DNA from 4 places in the Streptomyces sp. NPDC026575 genome. Region 3 is predicted to be linked to each of the others. Evidence: riboswitches for the same ligand, from Rfam matches in the RefSeq annotation. Region 3 holds a riboswitch; each other region holds the start of a gene.

Region 1 (4,183 bases), on a different contig from region 3:
CCACGAGCGCTTCGGACGCGCACACGCCGATGCCGAACGGTTCGTGCACTCCTCGGACGAGACCAACGCCCGGGTCGTGGCGGCCACTCGCGACCGCGCCGACCTCGTCATCTCCTTCGCCCCCGAAGAGGCCCCGCTCCCGTCCGGCGACTGACCCCCTGCCGCCGCCCGCCGGCCAGCAGCCCGACCACCGACAGCGCACCCCACCCCACGGACACCGCGGCCGCCTTCACCCTCCGATCCCGGCCCGGCAGCGTCGCACCGACCAGGACGGCGTCCCCGAGATCGGCCGCGATCCTTATATACGCGGCGGTGCGCAGCGCCGGGCCCTCGGGCGCCAGCGCGAGCGAGAGCCCGCTCGCCACCTCCCGCCAGGCAAGTGGCCGCAGCGAGATCCGGGTGGCCCGCTCGATCCTCCCCTCACCGTCGACCAGCCCCGAAGGCCGCGCCAGCAGATCGGGCACCGCCGTCACCGCCACCCCGTACACCGCCGTGGCCACCCCGACCGCACGCAACAGACCGACCTTCATCCGCCCTCCCGCTCTCCCTCGCCGACGCCTTCCGCCAGCACCTGCCTGCCTCGCATCAACTCCTTTCCGCATCAAGCCCCTTCCCAAACGACATCATCGATGTCATCATGACATCATGAGTGTCAATGAGGGGGGTGCCGCAGAGCATGACACCGGCGAAAACGGCGCCGGAGCGCACAGTTCCGCCGCGCAGGACACCGACAGGGAGGGCACAGAGGGGCTCACGCCCGCCGAAGACCTGCTGTACGGCGTCATCAGACGCCTGTGGCCGCTGCACCGGACGGTGGTCCGCGCGGTCGAGCGTGAGCTGACGGGTACGGGCATGACCGCCGGCGAACATGCACTACTGGACGCCCTGCACAGCGAAGGCCCCAGGACCGTGCCGCAGTTGGCCCGCTCGATGGGGCTCGACAGACAGCCGGTGCAGCGCTGGGTGAACCACGCCGCGGAGCTGGGCCTGGTCGTGACGGCACCCAACCCCGCACACCGCCGCTCCTCCCTGATCGAGCTCACCACCGAGGGCGCGGCGGCGATACGCGGAATCCAGGAGTTCGAGGCGACGGAGCTGCGGCGCCGACTGGCCGACCTGCCCGCCGAGGACGTCCGCACGACCCTGCATGTACTCGACCGACTCGGCGAGGAATTCCGGCACCTGGCGAACGGCTCACACGTTCCACCGGAGAATGCCGACATCAACGACAAGTAATGATGACGGCGACACCAGATCCATAAGCAACAATCACGCCAGTACCACCACCCACCACACAAACGCCAAAGGACGGTCCGGAGCATGACCCGAGCGATCACCGACTGGTCCGAGGTCGACAACGGCCTCGTGCCGGTCGACGACGGCGAGCTGTTCTACGAGACGGCCGGGTCGGGCCCCGCGGTGGTACTGCTGCACGGCGGCATGCTCGACCAGCACATGTGGGACGAACAGTTCACCTGGCTGGTGAACTCCGGCCTCCGCGCGATCCGCTACGACTTCCGCGGCCACGGCCTGTCCTCCACGGTGGAGGGGGACTACGCCAACCACGACGACCTGTGCACCCTCCTGGACGCTCTCGACGCCCCGAGCGCCGTCCTCGTCGGTCTCTCACACGGTGCGCGGGTCGCCCTCGACACCGCGATAGCCCACCCGGCCCGGGTGACGGCCCTCGCGCTCGCCTCCCCCGGTATCAGCGGCCGCCCCTTCACCGACCCCTTCGTCCTGGCGCACATCAAGGAGCAGGTGGCGGCCATCGGCGCTCCGGACGGCGCGGAGCGCTATGTCGAGCACTTCCTGCGGATGTGGGTGGACGGTCCGCATCGCGAACCATCCGCCGTGCACCCGGGGTTCCGTGAGCGGATGCGCGCCTCCGCCGAGGCCAATGTGGAGGTGCATGCCGACGGGCTGGGCGCCGGGATGCCCCTTGAGGTCGGGGCCGCGGACCGTCTGAGCGAGGTCCGGGTGCCGACGGTGGTGCTCGACGGCGACCTCGACAGTACGGACATCTCCGCCAACGCCCATGCCATAGCGCTGACCGTCCCCGGCGCCCGAAGAGTCCGCATACCGGGCGCGGCCCATATGGTCAATCTGGAGAACACCGCGCTCTTCGACCGCGAACTGCACGCCTTCCTCTCGTCCTTGGACTACTGATCACCCTCGGACCACCCCGTGATGCCCCGGCACCCGGCACCCTGGCACACCAGCCCCACCGCGCACCGCGCACCGCGCGCCGGAACTGCGGCTCTCCCGGCGGCCATCGACCGTGAGAGCGCCGCGGCCGCCGGTCCGCACCCCCGCCCGTCCTCCTCGGCAGATAGAGTGATCGAGCCGTGGTGTTCGGGAAGACCGGTGCCGGACCTTGTGGTCCCAGGCCGGAGCGGCCCTCGCCACTGTGATCGGGGAGTTTCCAGCCCTTTCCGTAGGCGCACGGCGCGCCTACGGCGCCACTGACCGCAGCCCGCGGCCGGGAAGGCGGGGACGGACGCGTGCACCCGTAAGCCAGGAGACCGGCCACGGCATCTCACGAACTGATCCACGAGGTGCTGGAGCGTGACCGCCGGATGGCCCTGTCCACCGATACCCCGAACACCCCTGCCCCCGCCGCGTTCCGCTGGCGTCGGCAGGACACCGTCCGCACCGCCGGCCTGATGGCCGTCATAGCCGGTCTGCACATCGTCGCCTTCGGTGTGCTCTTCCTGCTCGTCGTCCCGCACCACTACGCCGTCGGAAGCCAGGTCTTCGGCGCCGGACTCGGCATCACCGCATACACCCTCGGTATGCGGCACGCCTTCGACGCCGACCACATCGCCGCGATCGACAACACCACCCGCAAGCTGATGGCCGACGGCAAGCGGCCGGTCTCGGTGGGCTTCTGGTTCGCGCTCGGCCACTCCAGCGTGGTGGTCGCGATGGCGGCTCTCGTGGCCGGCGGCGCCCAGCTCGCCGGCACCCTGCTCAACGACGAATCCCGTACCCACCAGGTCCTCGGCACCATCGGCACCACGGTCTCGGGGACGTTCCTCTACCTCATCGCCGCCCTCAACCTCATCGCGCTGGCCGGGATCTGGCGGGTCTTCCGCGGTATGCGCGACGGCCGTTACGACGAGGCCGAGTTGGAGCAGCGCCTGGATTCGCGCGGCTTCATGAACCGCCTCCTGGGGCGCTTCACGCGCTCGATCTCCCGCCCCGGCCAGATGTTCCCGCTCGGCTTCCTCTTCGGGCTCGGCTTCGACACCGCGACCGAGGTGACCCTGATGGTGATGGCGGGCAGCGGCGCCGCGGCCGGCCTGCCGTGGTACGCGGTCCTGTGCCTGCCGCTGCTGTTCGCCGCCGGGATGAGCCTGTTCGACACCCTCGACGGCACGTTCATGAACTTCGCCTACCAGTGGGCGTTCTCCAACCCGGTGCGCAAGGTCTACTACAACCTCACCATCACCGGTCTGTCGATCGCCGTCGCCTTCTTCATCGGCACGATCGAGCTGGTGACCGTGCTGCACGACAAACTCGCCCTCAACGACCCGCTGACCGGCTGGATCTCCACCCTCGACCTCGACAACGTCGGCTTCATCATCGTCGGACTGTTCGTCGTGGTGTGGGCCGCGGCGCTGGCGTACTGGCGACTGAGCGGTGTGGAGAAGCGCTGGGCGCAGCGAGCGGAGGAGGCAGACCGGGCGAAGGCGACAGAGCGGACGGCACCGGCGTCGAGCTCCTGAGGCACGGCGCGCGGGCCGCGCCTCCTCACCTCAGGTGGCCGAACCGGCGGCGGCGCCCGTCACCAGATCCGGCCCCCAGCGCTTCATTGCGACCGCAAGATCCAGCGGTCGCAGCCGGTCCGCCTCCTCCGGCCCCGGCCAGTCCTCCCGCGGAACCCGCCACATCACCTCGAACTCGTTGCCGTCCGGGTCCTTGGCGTACAGGGACTTGGAGACGAGGTGGTCGGTGGCGCCGACCAGCGCACCGCGCTCACCGAGCCGCGCCTTCGCCGCGGCCAGTTCACCGAGCGTGCCGACCTCCCAGGCCAGGTGGTACAGCCCGACCCGCCCGGCCTCCGGCCCCGGCGCGTCCGTCCCCACCGCGAACAGCCCCAGATCGTGATCGTTGAGCGAGCCGGGCGCGCTGAGGAAGGCCGCCCGCCCCGGTATCTCCACATCCACGCTGAGCCCCA
Region 2 (4,183 bases), on a different contig from region 3:
ACGTCGTCGAGGGTGTTCTGCTTCGCGGAGCGCGGCTCCCAGACGTCCCCCATCGGGGTCCGCTCGTCGGCGAGCCGGGTGCGCAGCTGGCGTACGAGGTCCTCGAAGGCGACGAAGCGCCGGCCGGGGATACCGCGTTCGAGGACCTCCACCATGGCGCGGGTGAAGAGGCTGCCGCCGGCCGGCTCCTCGCCGCTGAAGATCCGGCGGTTGGGCTGGGCGGCCATCAGCAGCGACATGGGTTTGCGCAGGGAGTGGAAGGCGCCGTCGGCGTTGCCGGCGTAGCAGCACTCCAGGACGATCACGATGCGCTCGGCCCGCGCGTTGTCGAGGCAGGAGAGCACCATGTCCTGCCAGGAGACGGTGGTGTGGCTCTGCCGGGGCACCGAGGAGCCGACCATCAGCTGGAGATCGCCGCCGTCGCTGCGGACCCGGCCGTGGCCGGAGAAGTGCACCAGCAGCAGACCGCGGGCCTCGTCGGCGGCGGCCTTGAGGGCCTGCCCCAGCTCCCAGGGCTCCGTGGGGCGGCAGAGCGTGACCTCGTCGGCGGTGAACAGGTCGGTGGCGGTCAGCGCCCGCCGCAGCTCGGGGGCGTTGTCCTCCACCGCCGGCAGGCCGGTCAGCGTGGTGTAGTCGTGGACACAGACCAGCAGCGCCCGGTTGATCTTGCCCCGCGCGTCGTATTCGGACATCCGGTCAGCCCTCGCCGGTGCTGCCGCCCTCGCGTGCCGGTCCGCCCGGATCGGGGCGGTCGGTGTCGCCGATCGCCTGCAGCTCACCGCCCGTGCCGGCGTCGACGGCGGGCGCCTCGCCCTCGGCCCGCTCCTCCCCGCGGCGCCGCAGCCACTCCCGCAGGGCTATGCCCAGCCCCTTGGTGACCTCGGCGGCGACCGCGCCGACGATCACCAGGATCAGGTCGTCCACGCCCACGGCCATGTCGCCGGGGCCGGCCGCCTCCTGGGCGGGGCGCGGCCGCTGCTCCCAGCTGTGGTCCCGGCGGCTCAGCCAGGGTTCGCGCTCCAGCCACACCTGGAGGTCGTCGATGTCCTGCTGCGGATTGTTCGTCCCCGTGATCCTGATGCGGATCTCGTGATGACCGGCGCTCTCCGGCATCCCCCAGCCCCCTTCCGGCGGCCCCTTCGCCCCCGTGCCACAGATAGTGACGTGGGATCAGGGGCGCAGGCAACCGTCTGTGACGCGGCCGCCACCCTGTGGCGTGTGCCACAGCGCCGTCCACGGGGCAGCGTCGCAGGTCAAGGGTGAGTTGACGGGCGTTCGCGGGGCGTGGTGGACTGCCGGAGCCAATCGGCGACAGATGAGGAAGTCCGGTGAGAATCCGGCGCGGTCCCGCCACTGTCACCGGGGAGCGTTCCTCCAGCGAAGGCCACGGTCCGCCTCGCGTACGTCTGACGGCGTACCAGGACTGGAAGGCCGGGGGCCACGCCGATCCGGGAGCCAGGAGACTCTTGTCGCCGTCACGTCGAGCCAGGGCGCGGACCCTGAGTGAGGACATACCGCCATGCCCGGCCGCCCTTCGAAAGCCCCACTGCACGCCCCCGCAGGGCCCCTTCCGGCGGTCTGACCCGATGCGCGGCGAACACGCGGGATACGCGTGCGGCGCGGCCCTGGGCTTTCTCGCCGACCTGATCGCGGCGGATCCGCGGCGCGGCCATCCGGTGGCCGCGTTCGGCCGGGCCGCGGGCGCCGTGGAGCGCCGGCTGTGGCGCGACCACCGCGGGTACGGCACGGCGCATGCCGTGCTGTGCGCGGGCGGTGCGGCCGCCGGGGCCGCCCTGCTCCAGCGCGCCGCGGGACCCTCGCGCGCCGCCCGGGTCGCGCTGACCGCGGCGACGGTCTGGGCCGTGCTGGGCGGCACCTCGCTGGGCCGGGAGGCACGCGCCATAGGCGGGGCGCTCGCGGTGGGCGATCTGGACGTGGCGCGGGAGCGGTTGCCGCATCTGTGCGGGCGCGATCCGCAGGCGCTGGACGGGCCGCAGCTGGCCCGCGCGGTGGTGGAGTCGGTCGCCGAGAACACCTCGGACGCGGTGGTGGGCGCCCTGGTGTGGGGTGCGCTCGGCGGGGTGCCCGGTCTGGTGGCGTTCCGGGCCGTGAACACCCTGGACGCGATGGTGGGTCACAAGTCGCCGCGCCACCGCCGCTTCGGCTGGGCCTCGGCCCGGCTCGACGACCTCGCCGGCTGGCCCGGCTCCCGGCTGACCGCCACCCTGGCCGTGCTCGCCGGCCCCGACCGGCGCGGCGCGCTGCGGGCCTGGCGGGCGGACGGCGGCGCGCACCCGAGCCCCAACGCGGGCCCGGTGGAGGCGTCGTTCGCGGGTGCGCTGGGCGTCCGGCTGGGCGGCACGCTGGCGTACGGCGGGCGGGTCGAGCACCGCCCGGTCCTCAACGGCGGGGCGCGGCCGGTCGCGGCGGGCGACATCGAGCGGGCGGTACGGCTGTCGCGGAAGGTGAGCGCGCTGGCGCTGGCGGCGACGGTGGCGGGACGGCTGGTAGCGGGCGCGGTGTCCCACGGGGGCGCGGCGCGCCGCGGGAGCGGGAGGAAGAGCCGGTGAACGGGCGGAGCAAGGCGTCCGGCGGGACCGTCGGCGGGGGCCTGTTGGTGGCCGGTACGACGTCGGACGCCGGCAAGAGCGTGGTGACGGCGGGGATCTGCCGCTGGCTGGTGCGCAAGGGCGTGCGGGTGGCGCCCTTCAAGGCGCAGAACATGTCGCTGAACTCGTTCGTCACGCGCGAGGGCGCGGAGATCGGCCGGGCCCAGGCGATGCAGGCCGCCGCGGCGCGGGTGGAGCCGACCGCGCTGATGAACCCCGTGCTGCTCAAGCCGGGCGGCGACCGCAGCAGCCAGGTGGTGCTGCTGGGCAGGCCGGTCGGTGAGCTCAGTGCCCGCGGCTACCACGCGGGCCGGCAGGAGCAGTTGCTGGGCACGGTGACCGACTGCCTGGCGGAGCTGCGGCGTACCCATGACGCGGTGATCTGCGAGGGCGCCGGCAGCCCCGCGGAGATCAATCTGCGGCGCACCGACATCGTCAACATGGGCATCGCCCGAGCCGCCCGGATACCGGTCGTCGTGGTCGGCGACATCGACCGCGGCGGGGTGTTCGCGTCCTTCTTCGGCACCACCGCGCTGCTGTCGAAGGAGGACCAGGCGCTGGTGGCGGGGTACCTCGTCAACAAGTTCCGGGGCGATGTGACGCTGTTGGAGCCCGGCCTGGAGATGATGCGGCGCCTGAGCGGGCGGCCGACGCTGGGCGTGCTGCCGTTCGCGCACGGGCTGGGCATCGACGAGGAGGACGGCCTGCGGGTCTCGCTGCGCGGTGCGGTGCGCGAGAGCACGGTGGCGCCGCCGCACGGCGCCGACGTGCTGCGGGTCGCGGTCGCCGCCGTACCGCTGATGTCGAACTTCACGGACGTGGACGCGCTGGCCGCCGAACCGGGCGTGGTGGTGCGGTTCGTGGACCGGGCCGAGGAGCTGGCCGACGCGGACCTGGTGGTGCTGCCGGGGACCCGGGGCACCGTCCGGGCGCTCGCGTGGCTGCGCGAGCGCGGTCTCGCGGACGCGATCGCCCGGCGGGCCGCCGAGGGCCGCCCGGTGCTGGGCATCTGCGGCGGCTTCCAGATGCTGGGCGAGCGCATCGAGGACGAGGTCGAGTCGAAGGCGGGCACGGTCGAGGGGCTGGGGCTGCTGCCCGTACGGGTGCGGTTCGCGGCGGAGAAGACCCTCGCGCGGCCGGCCGGGGCGGCGCTGGGCGAGCCGGTGGAGGGGTACGAGATCCACCACGGCGTCGCCGAAGTGACCGGCGGCGACGAGGCGTTCCTGGACGGCTGCCGGGTCGGCTCCGTATGGGGCACGCACTGGCACGGCTCCCTGGAGAGCGACGGCTTCCGCCGGGCGTTCCTGCGGCGGGTGGCGGCGGACGCGGGGCGGGCCTTCGTCCCGGCCCCCGACACCAGCTTCGCCGCGCTGCGCGAGGAGCAGCTGGACCGGCTGGGCGATCTGATCGAGGAGCACGCGGACACCGACGCGCTGCTGCGGCTGATCGAGGAAGGGGTGCCGGAGGGGCTGCCGTTCGTGCCTCCGGGGGCGCCATGAGGGGTACGCATGGGACGGATCGGGCCGGCGACGTGGAGGATGACAAGGCATGACAACGGTGCACAACACGACCCC
Region 3 (4,183 bases):
TCGGCGGGCAGCTGAACCTGCGCGACGCCATCGACCGGCGCATCGACTTCACCAGTGACGACGGCAAGGAGTACCGGCTCTCCGACCGCGACCGGCTCGCCACCATCGTCGTCCGACCGCGCGGCTGGCACCTCGACGAGGGGCACCTGGAGTTCGCCGGCGGACCGCTGCCCGCCGCGCTCGTCGACTTCGGCCTGTACTTCTTCCACTGCGCGCAGCGCCAGATCGACGCCGGGCACGGCCCGTACTTCTCCCTGCCGAAGCTGGAGAACCGCTACGAGGCCCGGCTGTGGAACGATGTGTTCGTCCTGGCCCAGGAGCTGCTCGGCATACCCCGCGGCACGATCCGCGCCACCGTGCTCATCGAGACGATCACCGCCGCCTTCGAGATGGAGGAGATCCTCTACGAGCTGCGCGAGCACAGCTCCGGCCTCAACGCCGGCCGCTGGGACTACCTGTTCAGCCTGATCAAGACCTTGGGACACCGCACCGGCTTCCTGCTGCCGGACCGGGCGAAGGTGACGATGACCGCGCCCTTCATGCGGGCGTACACCGAACTGCTGGTGCGCACCTGTCACCGGCGGGGCGCCCATGCGATCGGAGGCATGGCCGCGCAGGTGCCGAGCAGGGATCCGGCCGCCAACGAGGCGGCGCTGGCCAAGGTCCGGCTGGACAAGGAGCGCGAGGCCGAGGACGGCTTCGACGGCTCCGGGGTGGCCCATCCCGGGCTGGTGCCACTGTGCCGCGAGGTGTTCGACGACGTGCTCGGCGAGCGGCCGCAGCAGATCGACCGTTCCCGCGACGATGTGGCGGTGAGCGCCTCGGACCTGCTCTCGGTGCGCCGGATCAGCGGCCCGCCCACGGCGGAGGGGGTGCGCGCCAACGTCGCGGTGGCCCTGCGCTACTTCGCCGCCTGGCTGAGCGGCCAGGGGGCGGTCGCCCTGTACGGCCTGATGGAGGACGCCGCCACCGCCGAGATCGCCCGTGTGCAGATCTGGCAGTGGCTGCGCCACCGGGTCGTGGACCGGGAGACGGTCCGGCGGCTGCTCGACGAGGAACTCGCCGCGCTCGGTGCCGAGTACCCGTGGGCGCCTCTCGAAGAGGTGCGCGCGCTCTTCGAACGGACCGCGCTGGCACGGGAGTTGCCGAGCTTCTTCACCCCGGACGCCTACGCCCGCCACCTCGTGCGGAACGCGGAGCCGCGGTCATGAGCGCGGGCATCCAGCGCGTCGGGGTGGTCGGCGGCGGTCAGATGGGCGCGGGCATCGCCGAGGTGTGCGCGCGGGCCGGTCTCGACACCGTGGTCTGCGAGGCCGACGCCACGGCCGCCCGTGCCGCGCGGGAGCGGGTGGCCGCCTCGCTCGACCGCGCCGTGCGGCGGGGGAAGCTGGCGCCGGTCGCCGCCCAGCAGGCCCTGGACCGGCTGCTCTTCACCGGCAGCCTGGAGGACCTGGCGGACCGGCAGCTCGTCGTCGAGGCCGTCGTGGAGAACGCGGAGGCCAAGACGGAGGTGTTCGCCGCACTCGACAAGATCGTCGAGGATCCCGGGGCGGTGCTGGCGACCAACACCTCCTCCCTCCCCGTCATGCGCCTGGGCATGGCCACCAACCGCGCAGACCGGGTCGTGGGACTGCACTTCTTCAACCCGGTCCCGGTGCTGCCGCTGGTGGAGATCGTCACGTCCCTGCACACGGCACCGGAAACGGTCGCCGTCGTGGCGGACTTCGCCACCGGCACCTTGGGCAAGACGGTCGTGCGCTCCCAGGACCGGGCCGGCTTCGTCGTCAACGCCCTGCTCGTCCCCTATCTGCTCGCGGCGATCCGCATGGCGGAGTCGGGCTTCGCCACCGCCGCGGACATCGACACCGGCATGGAGCTGGGCTGCGCCCACCCCATGGGGCCGCTCAGGCTCGCGGACCTGATCGGGCTGGACACCGTCGCCTCGATCGCCGAATCGCTCTACGACGAGTTCAAGGAACCCCTCTACGCCCCGCCCCCGCTGCTCCAGCGGATGGTCGAGGCGGAGCTGCTGGGCCGCAAGACCGGCCGGGGGTTCCACCAGTACGACCAGAGCTGAGGATCTGGTCCGGCCGGGCTGAGGGGCCCGGACCGCGCCGCCGGCCGAGGGACCCGGCGGCTGCTCACAAGGGAGGGCGGGAGACGCATGTGCGGCGTTTCCCGCCCTCGTCGCGCTTCACACCTGTCGCTCGCGTGGCTCACCTCACCTTCCGAATGGTGGACCTGGACGTACCGCATCGCTCGACGGCCCTTAGGCTGACCCGTGCAGCTGGTTCGCCCCGTCCGCCAGGCGGGATGCGTCGCAAGAGGGAACCCGGTGGGAATCCGGGACTGCCCCGCAGCGGTGAGCGGGAACGACCGCCGTCATACGCACTGGGTCCGACGAGAGGGCCTGGGAAGCGACGGCCATTAGATGTCCTCCCCCGCGAGGACGTGCCCGCGAGTCCGAAGACCTGCCATCTGCCCGGGTGCGGACGACTCGCACCCGGATATCCCGGTGACCTCGTGGGCGGGTCGGCGTACATACCAGGCGGATGACCGCGCCTTACCGCGCGAGGTCGTCTCGCACGGTTCGCTACCCCTTCGCGCCTTCGTCCCGTCGCCGGGATCTCAGGGATTCATCTCGCGAAGGAGATCTCCGTGAACACCAAGTCCGCAGCCGCGGCAGCGCGGGCCACCGTGTACGGCTACCCGCGCCAGGGCCCGGACCGGGAACTGAAGAAGTCGATCGAGGGCTACTGGAAGGGCCGCGTCACCGCCGACGCCCTCCGCGCCACCGCCGCCGAACTGCGCCGCACCGCCTGGCAGCAGCTGGCCGGGGCGGGCCTCGACGAGGTCCCGACCGGCGACTTCTCGTACTACGACCACGTCCTGGACACCACCGTCATGGTCGGGGCGATCCCCTACCGCCACCGGGACGCCGTCGCGGCCGATCCGCTCGACGGCTACTTCGCCATGGCGCGGGGCACGCAGGATGTCGCACCGCTGGAGATGACCAAGTGGTTCGACACCAACTACCACTATCTGGTGCCCGAGTTGGGGCCCGACACGGTGTTCACCGCCGACTCCGCCAAGCAGGTCACCGAGCTGAAGGAGGCCCTGGCGCTGGGGCTGACGGCCCGGCCCGTGCTGGTCGGTCCCGTCACCTATCTGCTGCTGGCCAAGCCCGCGCCCGGCGTGGTCGCCGACTTCGACCCGCTGACCCTCCTGGACCGCCTGCTGCCCGTGTACGCCGAGGTCCTTGCCGACCTGCGCGCGGCCGGCGCCGAATGGGTGCAGCTGGACGAACCCGCTCTCGTCCAGGACCGCACACCGGCCGACCTCAGCACCGCCGCCCGCGCCTACCGCGAGCTCGGCGCGCTGGCCGACCGGCCCAAGCTGCTCGTCGCCTCCTACTTCGACCGGCTGGGCGACGCGCTGCCCGTGCTGGCCAAGGCCCCGGTCGAGGGACTCGCGCTGGACTTCACCGAGGCCGCCGCCGGCAACCTGGAGGCCCTCGCGGCCGTCGGCGGACTGCCGGGCAAACGGCTGGTCGCCGGCGTCGTCAACGGCCGCAACATCTGGGCCAACGACCTGGAGAAGTCCCTCGCCACGCTCGGCACCCTCCTCGGCCTGGCCGACCGGGTCGATGTGTCGGCCTCCTGCTCCCTGCTGCACGTCCCGCTCGACGCGTCGGCCGAGCGGGACATCGCCCCGCAGGTCCTGCGCTGGCTGGCCTTCGCCCGGCAGAAGACGGCCGAGATCGTCACCCTCGCCAAGGGCCTGACCCACGGCACCGGCGCCATCACCGCCCAACTGGCCGCGACCCGGGCCGCCCTGGCTTCCCGGGCCGACTCCCCCATCACCCACGACCCGGCCGTCCGCGCCCGTACCGGCGCGATCGGCGAGAGCGACGCCCGCCGCTCCCAGCCCTACGCCGAACGGACCACGGCCCAACGCGCCCACCTCCGCCTGCCGCTGCTGCCGACCACGACCATCGGCTCCTTCCCGCAGACCGGTGAGCTGCGCACCGCGCGGGCCGATCTGCGCGCGGGCCGGATCGACACGGCCGGGTACGAGGAGCGGATCAAGGCCGAGATCCAGGAGGTGCTCTCCTTCCAGGAGAAGGCCGGTCTGGACGTCCTCGTCCACGGCGAGGCCGAACGCAACGACATGGTCCAGTACT
Region 4 (4,183 bases), on a different contig from region 3:
CGTTGACCAGTCCGCGCAGCGGGGAGCCGGAGGGGCCGGCCGGGACGAAGCCGCCGTTGAGCGCGTGGACGGCGTGGTCGATCTCGTCGGTGGTGGCGGCGAGGCGCGGCACGACCTGGCGGGCGGCGAAGTCGAGGATGTCGGCGACCGCGTCCGGGTGGCCGTCGGCGATGCGGGCCACCGCGGCCGGGTCCCAGTCCGCGTCCTCCATCGCCTGGACCAGGGCGCGGGCCGTCTCCTCGGCCTCGTCGGCGGTCGTGCGGGTCGCGGCGGACTCGTCGAGGCCGAGCGCCTCGCGCAGACCGGGCAGGGCCTGTGTGCCGCCCCAGATCTGCCGGGCCCGCAGGATGGCGAGCACGAGGTTGACGCGGGCCTCGCCGGTGGGGGCGCCGCCCAGGACGTGCAGACCGTCGCGGATCTGGGCGTCCTTGACCTCGCACAGCCAGCCGTCGACATGCAGCAGGAAGTCGTCGAAGCCCTCGTCGTCGGGGCGTTCGTCCATCCCCAGGTCGTGGTCGAGCTTGGCGGCCTGGATCAGCGTCCAGATCTGGGAGCGGATCGCGGGCAGCTTGGCCGGGTCCATGGAGGAGATCGCCGCGTACTCGTCGAGGAGCTGCTCCAGGCGCGCGATGTCGCCGTAGGACTCGGCGCGGGCCATCGGCGGGACGAGGTGGTCGACGAGGGTGGCGTGGACCCGGCGCTTGGCCTGGGTGCCCTCGCCCGGGTCGTTGACCAGGAAGGGGTAGACGAGCGGGAGGTCGCCGAGCGCGGCGTCCGGGCCGCAGGCGGCGGACAGGCCCGCGTTCTTGCCGGGCAGCCACTCCAGGTTGCCGTGCTTGCCCAGGTGGACCATGGCGTCGGCGCCGAAGCCGCCGTCCTCCTGGGAGGCCGCGATCCAGCGGTAGGCCGCCAAGTAGTGGTGCGAGGGGGGCAGATCGGGGTCGTGGTAGATCGCGATCGGGTTCTCGCCGAAGCCGCGCGGCGGCTGGATGATGATCAGGAGGTTGCCGCGGCGCAGCGCGGCCAGGACGATGTCGCCGTCGGGGTCGCGGCCCGGTTCGCCCGCGTGGCTGCGGTCGAGGAACATCTCGCCCGGCGCCGGGCCCCAGTGCTCCTCGACGGCGTCGCGCAGCTCCTGCGGCAGCGTGGCGTACCAGCGCCGGTAGTCCGCGGCCGGGATGCGGACCGGGTTGCGGGACAACTGCTCCTCGGTGAGCCACTCCTGGTCGTGGCCGCCGGCCTCGATGAGGGCGTAGATCAGCTCGTCGCCGTCGCCGGACTCCAGACCGGGGACGGGCTCGGCGGTCTCGTCGCCGAAGTCGTAGCCCTCCGCCCGCAGGCGGCGCAGCAGGGCGACCGCGCTGGCCGGGGTGTCCAGGCCGACGGCGTTGCCGATGCGGGAGTGCTTGGTCGGGTAGGCGGAGAGCACCAGCGCCAGGCGCTTGTCGCCGGCCGGGATGTGGCGCAGCCGGGCGTGGCGCACGGCGATACCGGCGACGCGGGCGGCGCGCTCGGGGTCGGCGACGTACACCGGCAGGCCGTCCTCGTCGACCTCCTTGAAGGAGAACGGAACGGTGATCAGGCGCCCGTCGAACTCGGGGACGGCGATCTGGCTGGCGGCGTCCAGCGGGGACAGCCCCTCGTCGTTCTCCTCCCAGGCGCTGCGCGATCCGGTCAGGCACAGGGCCTGGAGGATCGGCACGTCGAGCGCGGCGAGCGCCCCCGCGTCCCAGGACTCGTCGTCGCCGCCGGCGGATGCCTCGGCGGGCTTGGTGCCGCCGGCGGCCAGGACGGTGGTGACGATCGCGTCGGCCGGGCGGAGGGCGTCGATCAGCTCCGGCTCGGGCGCGCGCAGCGAGGCGACGAAGAGCGGGCGGGCGCGGCCGCCGGCCGCCTCGATCTGCTCGCACAGGGTCCGCACGAAGGCGGTGTTGCCGCTCATGTGGTGGGCGCGGTAGTAGAGCACGGCGACCAGCGGGCCGCTGTCGTTGCGGCTCTCCCGGTCGAGGGGGCCCCAGGTGGGCGCGGGCGCCGGCGGCTCGAAGCCGTGGCCGGTCAGCAGGACGGTGTCGGAGAGGAAGCGGGCGAGCTGGTCGAGGTTGGCGGGGCCGCCGTGCGCGAGGTAGGCGTGCGCCTCGGCCGCGATGCCGACGGGGACCGTGGACTGCTCCATGAGCTGGGCGTCGGGGGCCTGTTCACCGGTGAGCACGACGACCGGCCGGTGCTGGTCCTCGGCGAGCAGCAGGTCCAGGCCCTCCTGCCAGGCGCGGATGCCGCCGAGGAGGCGTACGACGACGAGGTCGGTGCCCTCCAGCAGCGCGGGCAGCTCGGCCACGTCGAGGCGGGCGGGGTTGGCGAGGCGGTACGGCACCGGGCCCGTGGCCGCGCGGGCGCTGAGCAGGTCGGTGTCGGAGGTCGACAGCAGCAGAATCATGCGAGCGCAGGCCTTCCTCGGGGTGTCCGCGCCCCGGGTGGTCGTATGGACGGCGGGAGTTCCTGGCTCACCCGGCGCTGGCCGGGTTCACAGTGGCGGGACCGCGCCGGATTCTCACCGGGCTTCCTCCCTTGGGCGCCGTCGCTGGCGTCCGGTGGGCCAGCCGACCCACCGACCTGCATAGTAAGGGCTGCGGACGGCCGAGGTAAGCGGGCCCGGGGGCCGGCCGCCGGGGACCGCCGTGCTCCGCCCCGGCCGGGGCCGCGGCCGCGTGGGTGGCCGGTCCGCGCCTGGTCCGTGGCCGGATCCGCCCCGGATCGGCCGCCCGGCGTCGTGGGTATGCTCGCCGCCATGCCGCCCTCCCCCTCGATCCGGCCCCTGGGGTCCGAACCGCCCCTGCGGGACCGCGGTGACGCCTGCCCGGGGGCGCTGCGACTGCACCCGGCGGCCGACGGCGGGCTGGCCCGAGTGCGGGTGCCCGCAGGCGACTTGACGGTGCGTCAGGCCGAAGCGCTGGCCGACGCCGCGGACGCTCTCGGGGACGGCCGGCTCTCCCTGACGTCCCGGGGGAACGTGGAACTGCGCGGCCTCGCCGAGGGCTGCGGCGGCCGGCTCGCCGCGCTGCTGCGCGACGCCGGTCTGCTCCCCTCCGAGCACCACGAACGCCTCCGCAACATCCTCGCCTCCCCGCTGGCCGGGCTGGACCGGCACACCCCTGCTGACGTGCGGTTGTGGGCCCGTGACCTGGACTCTTCGCTCTGCGCGAGCCGGTCGGCGACCGCGCTGTCCGGCCGTTTCCTCTTCGTCCTGGACGACGGGCGGGGCGATGTGGCGGCGCTGGGCGGGGATGTGAGCTTGGTCGCAGAACCCTCCGTGGCGGCCGACCGGACCGGCGCCGGTGGCACGGCGCTGCTGCGGGTCGGTGACGATCCGGCGGCGCTGCGGATCGCCGGCCCGGACGCACCGCGCGCCGCGCTCACCGCCGCCCTGACGTTCCTGGACGCCGCCGCGGCGAGCGGCAGCGGCGCCTGGCGGATCCGCGAACTGCCCGAAGGGCACACGCTGACGACCCGGCACGTCGCCGAGCGGCTCCAGGCGGCGGGCATCACGGCGGAGCGGGTGACGGACGGGGCAGCGGCTCTGCGCTCGGCGACCGCGCGCGCCGAGGAGTTCCCCGACTCCTCCGCTCCAGGTGTGGTCGAGGGCGCCGACGGCCGCCGCGCCCTGTGCGTGCTGGCCCCGCTGGGCCGGCTGAGCACCGCCCAGTGGCGCCTGCTCACCGCCGTCGCCGCCCAGGACGGCTCCGGCGCACTGCGCCTGACGCCCTGGCGCGGAATCGTCCTGCCCGGTCTGGCGCCCGCCGCGGCCGCCGCCCGGTCGGCCGAGCTGTCCGCCGCCGGCCTGGTCACCGACCCGTCCTCCCCCTGGCACCGCCTCGGCGCGTGCACCGGCCGCCCCGGCTGCGCCAAGTCCCTTACGGACGTCCGCGCGGACGCCGCGGACGCGGTCGCCGCGGGCGCGCGGACGCCGGACGGCGGCCCGGCCGTCCCCGCGGGCGGCACGCCCGTCCACTGGTCCGGCTGCGAGCGCCGCTGCGGCCACCCTCACGGCACCTGGGTCGACGTCCTGGCAACGGCGGACGGCTACCAGATATCGGTCGTACGGCCGGATGCACCACCAGCAACGCAAGAAACGAGGCCACAGTGACCGCCTTCGACTACGAGAAGGACGGTGCGGCGATCTACCGCC

The links. Region 3 has a riboswitch for cobalamin ahead of metE (5-methyltetrahydropteroyltriglutamate--homocysteine S-methyltransferase). Riboswitches for the same ligand answer to the same signal wherever they lie in the genome.
Region 1: another riboswitch for cobalamin. It lies ahead of nicT (Nickel transporter NicT); the one in region 3 lies ahead of metE (5-methyltetrahydropteroyltriglutamate--homocysteine S-methyltransferase).
Region 2: another riboswitch for cobalamin. It lies ahead of ACZ4NB_RS11820 (cobalamin biosynthesis protein); the one in region 3 lies ahead of metE (5-methyltetrahydropteroyltriglutamate--homocysteine S-methyltransferase).
Region 4: another riboswitch for cobalamin. It lies ahead of cobN (cobaltochelatase subunit CobN); the one in region 3 lies ahead of metE (5-methyltetrahydropteroyltriglutamate--homocysteine S-methyltransferase).

The regions. Positions count from the first base shown of each region.
Region 1 covers NZ_JBVHQM010000019.1:141,887-146,069, reverse strand. The annotation lists gene ACZ4NB_RS25755 (nucleoside/nucleotide kinase family protein) at 1-154, shown strand, start outside; gene ACZ4NB_RS25750 (hypothetical protein) at 108-530, opposite strand; gene ACZ4NB_RS25745 (MarR family winged helix-turn-helix transcriptional regulator) at 646-1,236, shown strand; gene ACZ4NB_RS25740 (alpha/beta fold hydrolase) at 1,321-2,169, shown strand; cobalamin riboswitch at 2,333-2,548, shown strand; gene nicT (Nickel transporter NicT) at 2,580-3,731, shown strand; gene ACZ4NB_RS25730 (VOC family protein) at 3,762-4,183, opposite strand, start outside.
Region 2 covers NZ_JBVHQM010000007.1:68,869-73,051, forward strand. The annotation lists gene ACZ4NB_RS11810 (caspase family protein) at 1-692, opposite strand, end outside; gene ACZ4NB_RS11815 (hypothetical protein) at 697-1,113, opposite strand; cobalamin riboswitch at 1,318-1,466, shown strand; gene ACZ4NB_RS11820 (cobalamin biosynthesis protein) at 1,587-2,570, shown strand; gene ACZ4NB_RS11825 (cobyric acid synthase) at 2,567-4,108, shown strand; gene ACZ4NB_RS11830 (putative cobaltochelatase) at 4,158-4,183, shown strand, end outside.
Region 3 covers NZ_JBVHQM010000005.1:162,115-166,297, forward strand. The annotation lists gene aceB (malate synthase A) at 1-1,211, shown strand, start outside; gene ACZ4NB_RS08705 (3-hydroxybutyryl-CoA dehydrogenase) at 1,208-2,077, shown strand; cobalamin riboswitch at 2,272-2,493, shown strand; gene metE (5-methyltetrahydropteroyltriglutamate--homocysteine S-methyltransferase) at 2,659-4,183, shown strand, end outside.
Region 4 covers NZ_JBVHQM010000002.1:31,666-35,848, forward strand. The annotation lists gene cobN (cobaltochelatase subunit CobN) at 1-2,434, opposite strand, end outside; cobalamin riboswitch at 2,469-2,617, opposite strand; gene cobG (precorrin-3B synthase) at 2,786-4,141, shown strand; gene ACZ4NB_RS02500 (precorrin-8X methylmutase) at 4,138-4,183, shown strand, end outside.